DNA from 4 places in the Candidatus Pantoea rara genome. Region 3 is predicted to be linked to each of the others. Evidence: riboswitches for the same ligand, from Rfam matches in the RefSeq annotation. Region 3 holds a riboswitch; each other region holds the start of a gene.
The links. Region 3 has a riboswitch for thiamine pyrophosphate ahead of thiM (hydroxyethylthiazole kinase). Riboswitches for the same ligand answer to the same signal wherever they lie in the genome.
Positions count from the first base shown of each region.

Region 1: another riboswitch for thiamine pyrophosphate. It lies ahead of thiC (phosphomethylpyrimidine synthase ThiC); the one in region 3 lies ahead of thiM (hydroxyethylthiazole kinase).
Region 2: another riboswitch for thiamine pyrophosphate. It lies ahead of tenA (thiaminase II); the one in region 3 lies ahead of thiM (hydroxyethylthiazole kinase).
Region 4: another riboswitch for thiamine pyrophosphate. It lies ahead of thiB (thiamine ABC transporter substrate binding subunit); the one in region 3 lies ahead of thiM (hydroxyethylthiazole kinase).

Region 1 is NZ_CP194942.1:3,745,676-3,747,877, forward strand. It holds gene rsd (sigma D regulator) at 4-510, shown strand; TPP riboswitch at 663-763, shown strand; gene thiC (phosphomethylpyrimidine synthase ThiC) at 851-2,202, shown strand, end outside.
Region 2 is NZ_CP194943.1:133,844-136,045, forward strand. It holds gene ACR8BF_RS19095 (ABC transporter ATP-binding protein) at 1-290, opposite strand, end outside; gene tenA (thiaminase II) at 287-988, opposite strand; TPP riboswitch at 1,058-1,160, opposite strand; gene ACR8BF_RS19105 (6-phospho-beta-glucosidase) at 1,222-2,202, opposite strand, start outside.
Region 3 is NZ_CP194942.1:1,425,473-1,427,674, forward strand. It holds gene ACR8BF_RS06765 (hypothetical protein) at 1-426, shown strand, start outside; TPP riboswitch at 1,103-1,203, shown strand; gene thiM (hydroxyethylthiazole kinase) at 1,238-2,047, shown strand; gene thiD (bifunctional hydroxymethylpyrimidine kinase/phosphomethylpyrimidine kinase) at 2,034-2,202, shown strand, end outside.
Region 4 is NZ_CP194942.1:3,337,085-3,339,286, reverse strand. It holds gene thiP (thiamine/thiamine pyrophosphate ABC transporter permease ThiP) at 1-36, opposite strand, end outside; gene thiB (thiamine ABC transporter substrate binding subunit) at 12-998, opposite strand; TPP riboswitch at 1,045-1,147, opposite strand; gene sgrR (HTH-type transcriptional regulator SgrR) at 1,183-2,202, opposite strand, start outside.

The sequences.
Region 1 (2,202 bases), 1.6 Mb from region 3:
GATATGCTTAACCAGTTAGACGTCCTGGCTGAACGCGTAGGTGGCAGTAATGAACTGGTCGATTCGTGGCTTGAAGCCCGTCGTCAGCTACTGGTGGCCTATTATCACCTGGTCGGTCTTAAACCCAATAAAGAGGCGCTGACGCGTCTGGATGAACAGGCGCTGGACAACTTCTGTCACGGTCTGGTCGATTATCTTTCTGCGGGTCACTTCAGCATCTACGAGCGCGTCATCAGTGAAATGAGTGGCGACAGCCCGATGATTGCTGCCGCGCAGATCTATCCCCCGCTGGAAGCCAATACTGAGCGTCTGATGCAACTGTATGACGGTCACCTGCAGCAGGCGATTGACGACGAAAACTGCATGACTTTCCAGCAGGCGCTATCCGAAGTTGGCGAAGTGCTGGAAGCCCGCTTTACGCTGGAAGATAAGCTGATCCAGCTGGCATGGGATAACAAACTCGCCCCCCCGCCAGTGGCGAATGACAGCCATATCGCTCGTCCGGCGTAATGGCCGTCACTGGCAAAGGGGTTGAGATTATCCCGTAGCCCTTTTATGCTGAACAGGTTCTGAGGAGTGAGCTCCCAGGAACCTTTTTGCTTTTTGCCTTGAAATATAAGGTATTTATGCCCGAGTCTGTTATCAGACGCACGCATAAGTACAGCTTCTTGTCGGAGTGCCCAGTTGGGCTGAGACCGTTAATTCGGGATCCGCGGAACCTGATCAGGTTAGAACCTGCGAAGGGAACAAGAGTAAATTTTCTCTGTATGTCAGCACGCTTACGCTGTCTATACGGTTACTCCTTCCGAACTCCGGACAAGCATCGTTCCCTCTGAACAGGAAGATTGCTATGTCTGATCAAAAAATTTCCCGTCGTGAACAACGTGCCCAGGCGCAGGAATTTATCGATTCCCTGCAAAGTGGCAGTGCCTTTCCCCAGTCCCGTCGCATCTGGATTACCGGCAGCCGACAGGATATTCGCGTACCCATGCGTGAAATTACCCTAAGCCCGACCCACATCGGTGGCAGCAAAGAACAACCACTCTATGAGCAAAATGAAGCGGTGCCGGTCTATGACACGGCGGGTGCCTATGGCGATCCTGCAGCACAGATCGATGTGCACCGTGGCCTGGAAAAGCTGCGCGCACGCTGGATTGCTGAACGCGACGACAGCGAGCTTCTCGAACAGAACAGCTCAGGTTATACCCAGCAGCGACTGGCTGATGAGGGGCTGGATCATCTGCGCTTCGATCACCTTCCCACACCGCGCCGTGCCCGCGCAGGCCGCCGTGTCACGCAGCTGCATTATGCCCGCCAGGGGATCATCACCCCGGAGATGGAGTTTATCGCTCTGCGGGAAAACATGGGCCGTGAGCAAATCCGCAGTGAGGTATTGCTGCAACAGCATCCGGGCCACAGTTTTGGCGCGCATCTGCCCGCCCGCATCACACCCGAGTTTGTGCGGCAGGAGGTCGCTGCCGGACGCGCCATCATCCCTGCCAATATCAATCATCCTGAATCGGAGCCGATGATCATTGGTCGCAACTTTCTGGTTAAGGTCAATGCCAATATCGGCAACTCAGCGGTGACCTCTTCCATTGAAGAAGAAGTGGAAAAACTGGTCTGGTCGACTCGCTGGGGTGCCGATACGGTGATGGATCTCTCTACCGGCCGTTATATTCATGAAACGCGCGAATGGATTTTGCGAAACAGCCCGGTGCCCATCGGTACCGTGCCGATCTATCAGGCGCTGGAAAAAGTCAATGGTGTAGCTGAGGCGCTGAACTGGGAAATTTTCCGGGACACGCTGCTTGAGCAGGCGGAACAGGGCGTCGATTATTTCACTATCCACGCGGGCGTACTACTGCGTTATGTCCCGATGACGGCGAAACGTCTGACCGGAATTGTCTCGCGGGGTGGATCAATCATGGCGAAATGGTGCCTGTCGCATCATCAGGAGAGCTTCCTGTATCAGCACTTCCGCGAGATCTGTGAAATCTGCGCCGCTTACGATGTCTCCCTGTCGCTGGGCGATGGCCTGCGTCCGGGTTCGATTCAGGATGCGAACGACGAGGCACAGTTTGCCGAACTGCGTACCCTGGGTGAACTGACCCGGATCGCCTGGGAATATGACGTTCAGGTGATGATTGAAGGTCCGGGGCACGTGCCGATGCATATGATCCGCCGCAACATGACTGAACA
Region 2 (2,202 bases), on a different replicon from region 3:
TGTTGCACTGTGAGCCAGGGATAGAGCAGATCCTGTTGTCCCATCCAGGCGATGCGACCGGTCAGCGGCAGACCGTCGCTACCGCTAATCTGTCCGGAAGTCGGTGGCGTCAGACCGGCAATGACCCGCATCAGGCTGCTTTTACCAACGCCGCTGGCACCCAGTAAAGCGGTAAATGCACCGCCCGCAATCTCCAGATCAAGCTGGCTGAAAAGTTGCTGCTGACCCAGCGTCAGGCAGAGCTGGCGAATGGAAATACCAGGCGGCACGCCATCAACAGGCGGGTTCATGGGCTGACCCGAAAAGCGGCAGCATGGTTGAGCCCCATTTGCCAGAATGCTGCTTCCAGCCGGGTCGCAGTGTTGAAAATCTCCGCCAGCCGATCAAAACGCTGTTCACCCGCGCGCTGCTGAGCGAGAGCTTCAAACAGCAAAAGTGAGGAACCGACGCCTGCCAGGTAGGATTCATCGCCGTAATTCTCTATCCATGGGCCGTAAGGATTTCCCTCAAAGCGAGTCGAGGGATCATCCAGCAGCGTCAGACCAATTTCAGCGTAGCCAGCGACACACGGCATCAGTGCCGTCATCAGCTCCAGCGCATCCCCGGTGTGCCCTACGTCCAGCACATAGCGGGTGTAGTTGATCGTTTCCATTGCTTCGGGTTCGCTCGCCATCTCTGCCTCGGAGATACCCCATTGCTGACAGTAAGCCAGATGCAACGGCAGTTCGTTGACGATGGCGTTAAGCGACGCGGTCGCACTGCGTAACATGGCGGGCTCAGAGAGTTTGCTGATCAGCAGACCCCAGGCACGCGCGAAGTGCAGCAGGAACAGCATGTCCTGAGTGAGGTAGTGGCGGAAAGCGGCGGGTGGCAGCGTGCCCTGACCGAGTTGCTGCACAAAATCGTGCCTGACATACGCGTGCCATTGAGTGCCTGCCTGCTGGCGCAGACGACCATACAAGCCGGTCTCGAAAAGCGGATGTGACATGGGATCTCCAGTAACAGTGAGATCCGGGCATACGGTCTGGAACAGGGAATAGTGCAGGAGATGACGCAGAAAAATCTGCCGACCCGTCCCTTCGCTGGCATGACCCAGATCAGGTTCAAAGGGTTCGGCTTACGCCATCTCAGCCCATTACAGGACACCCCTCGGAGACATTCGTTATACGATAATTTGTGCCAGAGTACAACGGCACGAGCGAGCGATCTTAGGTGACATTGTCACTCAAGATCGGCCCCGTTGCTGGCAATCACTTTCTTATACCACCAGAACGATTTCTTACGGGTGCGCGCCAGTGTGCCGTTGCCCAAATCGTCGCGGTCAACGTAGACGAAACCGTAGCGCTTGCTCATTTCACCGGTCGATGCAGCAACCAGATCGATGCAGCCCCAGCTGGTGTAACCCATCACCGGCACACCATCTTGGATGGCATCGCCCATGGCGCGGATGTGTTCACGCAGATAGCTGATGCGGTAATCATCGTTAATCTCGCCATTCGCATCGATTTCATCGCGCGCGCCCAGGCCGTTCTCGACCAGGAACAGCGGCTTCTGGTAACGGTCATACATCATATTCATAGTGATGCGTAAGCCTAGCGGATCGATACCCCATCCCCATTCGCTGCGTGGCACGTGAGGATTGGTCAGGGATTTCACCACATTGGCGGCGCTGCTGTTCTGCTCATTCATCTCCGCCGAAGCGCAGCGTGAGGCGTAGTAACTGAATGAGACAAAATCGACGCTGTTTTTCAGGATGTCAGCATCACCGTCTTCAATCTCAAGCGTCACGCCTTTTTCACGGAACACGCGCGCGGCGTAGGCCGGATAGGCGCCGCGCGCCTGCACATCAATAAAGAAAAGGTTTTCGCGATCTTTCTCCAGTGCCGCCCAGACATCTTCGGGTTTACTCGACCACGGGTAGAAGTTTCCGCCTGCCAGCATGCAGCCGACCTGATTGGCCGGATTCACTTCATGCGCGATCCGCGTCACCATCGCACTGGCAACCAGTTCATGATGTGCCGCCTGATACTTCACCTGATCCCTGTTCTCACCAGGCTCAAACACCAGGCCAGCTCCGGAAAACGGGCTATGCAGCAGAATATTGATCTCGTTAAAGGTCAGCCAGTATTTCACCAGCCCGTTAAACGCCTCGAAACAACTGCGGGCATAACGGGCAAAAAAGTCGACCATTTTGCGGTTGCG
Region 3 (2,202 bases):
AGTAATCATTGTAATAATGAACTTCGGCGGTATGTGGGTTTGTGGAGTACAAAGGCGCCTGGCATATTCAGTGGCGACTGGGTAACTGTACCCGCAAACAGAACCTGCTCTGTAAATGTTGTCACCTCTCCAGCCATCCCTGACCTTGTACCAGGCAAAGCAGTCAACGCGATACAAATTACGTCTGCGTCAACGGGAACTGGAATGCTCGCTTTCAAACCCAATGCTAATAATGGCAGCAAAGGGACGATTACTGACGGAACACATTTTTTGACTTATTCTGTACCGGGTACAACGTGGAATAGTGGCACAGGGCAATGGACGGGAGGGTTGGGTGATTACTTGCTGAAACTGGATAATATTCCTGATCCAACAACGCCCGGTAAATATAAAGGAAATATGACAGCCACAATTTCATGTGACTAATCAGCGAGACCAGAATCGTAATGCAGTTAGGGTTGTGACCCATATGAAGAAAAGCGTAATGACACTGCAGAGATTGCGACAGTGAACATTATCGCCGCTTACAGTGCAGGCATTTCTCTGAACCGGTCAATTTCCGATCAGATTTTTTGCGACATATTCTTTGTCTCCCCTGGAGATTACTCTGCGTGAAACTCAGTTTTGTAGGTTCCCGACAATCAATATGGCTTTGAGCCTGAAAAACATCACATTGATTAAATACCCTCAATATTCGTAATGTCTTCATCAGAAGCATGAATACATTACCCTCTGAATGTATTTTCCGACGAACAGATCATCAAAAATGGCTATCAAGACGTGATGGAACTGAAGTGGATAAAGTGCCATAAACAGCAGCACACCCGTCTGAAGATAGTGGTAAGAAATCGAATAATTGTCCTGCCCCAGCAGACCCATTTTTACTATAGGGTTGAACAACGATTTGAAAAAGAGGGCGAAGGGTCATATCCAGCGTTGTTATAGGCTCGCATACATCACTAACAGGCGGATTTGCATTGCCCTCATTGTTTTGTAACCCGCACTCGTTTTCAGCAAGCTGAAAAGACGGAGTGTCTTTGCCCTGAAGCAGGCTTGTGCAAACAAGCCCCTTCCCTTAAGCTGCTAATAGATGGAGTAATATCTATATGACTCGGGGTGCCGCTTTCCACACGGAAAGGGCTGAGAAAAACCCGCTGACCTGAACTGGATAATGCCAGCGTAGGGAAGTCTGATGCCTGACCGCATTCGCCTTCTTGTTCGCCGGTTGGGAGCTACGATGACTCATCAATCTCAACACCTTTCTCTCGCGCATTTCGCGCCCGTTCTGCACACTTTCCGCCTTCACTCACCGCTGGTGCACTGCATGACTAATGACGTGGTGCAGAACTTCACCGCCAACGTCTTGCTGGCACTTAATGCTTCACCGGCAATGGTTATTGATGCTGAAGAAGCGGCAGAGTTTAGCCGCATCGCTGATGCGCTGCTGATCAACGTGGGCACCCTGACCCGCGAGCGCCAGCAGGCGATGCAGGCTGCTGTAATCGCGGCCCAGGAGGCGGGCACGCCCTGGACACTCGATCCGGTCGCTGTCGGCGCGCTGACGCTGCGCAGTAACTTCTGCCAGCAGCTATTAAGCCAGCAACCGGCGGTGATTCGCGGTAACGCGTCAGAGATTCTCGCGCTGGCGCAGCAGGCCAGCGGCGGACGCGGTGTCGATACGCTGCATCAGGCGGATGCGGCACTCGATGCGGCACTCGATGCGGCACAGCAACTTGCTGAGACCTGGAACACACTGGTTATCGTCACCGGTGAAGTGGACTATGCCACGGATGGTCAGCGGACACTCGCCATAAGCGGTGGAAGCCCCTTAATGACGCGGGTGGTCGGAACCGGCTGCGCGCTCTCGGCCGTGGTAGCGGGGTTCAGCAGTCTGCCGGGTGATCGGCTGATGAACATTGCGACGGCCTGTCAGGTAATGGCTCTATCGGGTGAAAAGGCGGCGGCGCTGGCCACCGGACCGGGTAGTTTCGCCACCGCGTTTATTGATGCACTCTGGACGCTGGAGGTGGAGCATGAAGCGCATTAATGCCCTGACAATTGCCGGTACCGATCCCAGCGGCGGCGCAGGGATTCAGGCCGATCTCAAAACCTTCTCAGCACTGGGAGCCTACGGCACCAGCGTGATCACCGCGCTGGTGGCACAGAACACGCTCGGCGTTCAGTCGGTCTATCGCATTGCAC
Region 4 (2,202 bases), 1.9 Mb from region 3:
CCAGCGCGGCATCAGCGGCTGACGGCGCGTTGCCACTGGCTAATCCAGTTCGAACGCTGGCTGGCCACTTCTTCCGGCGAGAACTGCAGAGCAGTAGAAGGCACGCTGAGCGCCGTGAAACCCGCTGGCAGCGGCGTGTGGATTACCGGGTACATCCAGTTGCCGGTGGGGATGGTGCGCTGGAAGTCAGGTGAGACCATAAACTTCATGAACTGCTGTGCCAGCGCCGGCTGTTTGCTGCTGGCTAACTGCGCCGCAACTTCGACCTGCAGATAGTGACCCTCAGCAAAGGGTGCAGCGGCGTAGTTCTCTTTCTTCTCTTCGATGATGTGGTAAGCCGGAGAGGTAGTGTAGCTCAGCACCAGATCGCCTTCGCCCTTGAGGAACAGACCATAGGCTTCACTCCAGCCTTTGGTGACCGTCACAGTTTTCTGCGCCAGCTTTTGCCACGCCTGCGGAGCCTGATCGCCATAGACTTTCTGCATCCAGAGCAGCAGACCTAAGCCGGGCGTGCTGGTGCGGGGATCTTCGTAGATCACCCGCCACTTCTCCGGACTGTCGACCAGCTCTTTCAGGCTTTTTGGCGGATTTTTCAGCCGGGTTTTGTCATAGACAAAGGCGAAGTAGCCATAATCGAACGGCACGAAGGTGGTGTTGTGCCAGCCATCGGGCAGCTTTAGTTTCGATGTGTCGACCTGACTTTCGGCAAACAGACCTGTTTTCTGCGCGGCCTGCACCAGATTGTTATCCAGCCCCAGCACCACATCGGCTTTACTGTTTTTGCCTTCCATCCGCACGCGGTTCAGCAGCGACACGCCATCTTCCAGCGTGACGAATTTCAGCTCGCAGTTGCACTGTGCTTCAAAAGCTTTTTTAACCGCCGGGCCAGGGCCCCAGTCGGCGGAGAAGGAGTCGTAGGTGTAGACCGTGAGAACCGGCTTAGCCGCCAGAACGGGGGCGGAGAGTAACAGCAGCACCGGCAGAACTTTGTTTAACACTTTGCGCTCCTTCAGGAGAATAGGGGATGAGTCGCAAAGGATCTGAGCACAGAGGCCTCTCAAATCCCTACGTCGGTATTAACCGAATCAGGTTCGACGGGTCTCTCTCAGCGGCTTGCTTGTAGCAGGCCGCACCCCGTTGAGAACGTCACATTCTAGTCATTTCAGCGCCGGCGCGAAAGCATCACAGCACCGGTGGTGCGAACCAGGCCGATTTAAAATCGAACCAGCCCAGCGTATTCATCCGCACGCCGCGCATGCTGCGCTGTCCTTCAAGCAGTAGCCAGTGGTGAAACAGCGGATGCAAACCGGCTTCTTCGACCAGCTGTTTGCTCCATTCGGCCAGCGGCAGCGTTTTCTCGCGCCAGCGGGCCGCATCGCCGTGCCAGTCGATCGCCAGACAATGATGCAGCAGCGGGATCTCATAAAGCTGCGCGAACAGTGAATAATTCAGCGGCAGGGTAAAGTTCACGCTTCCCAGCCAGATATCACTCTCCGCTTCGCCCTGATACCAGCTTTCGTAGCTGATCTCACGGGTCTCCAGCGTGACGCCATGCTCTGCCAGCAGGGGACGCAGCGCATTCGAGATGCCTTCATGCTCCACGTGCTGGCTGTACCAGGTCAGCGTCAGATGGGTTAAGCCAGGCGGTTTTTCCACTGGCGTCAGGTCACGGCGATGATGCCAGCGCGGCAGCAGACCATACGCCGGGAACCAGTAGCGCTGATAGCCCACACCCGCGTGATTGAGCAGGGCGATGGGGTTAAACAGGTAGCTGACCCAGCGCCGGACTGCCTCGCTGCGGCCCTGCTCTGAACGCTGGTCGAACAGCAGATAATAGCAGCCCTCTTCGAGACGGCTCTCTTCCTGAACTTCATCGGCGCTGTCGCCCTGCAGACGAACCCCGGCATAGACCAGCTCATCACTGATGTCGGGCAGTACCCAGATAGAGACATCATCAATCAGGGCGCGAAAACCAAAATAGTCATCAAACGCTTCGATCTTGAGCTGGCTCTCCTGATTGCGGATCACCCGGTAAGGACCGGTGCCAACTGGCTGGCGGGCAAAGTCGTGCAGCGTGGGCCATTCGCGCGGCAGGATCATTGCACTGACGCTGCCCAGTAACCAGGGCAAACTCTCGTCGGGCTGACTTAAACGGATATCCAGCGTCCAGGGGGCAGGCGAGTCGATCTGCGCAATATGGGA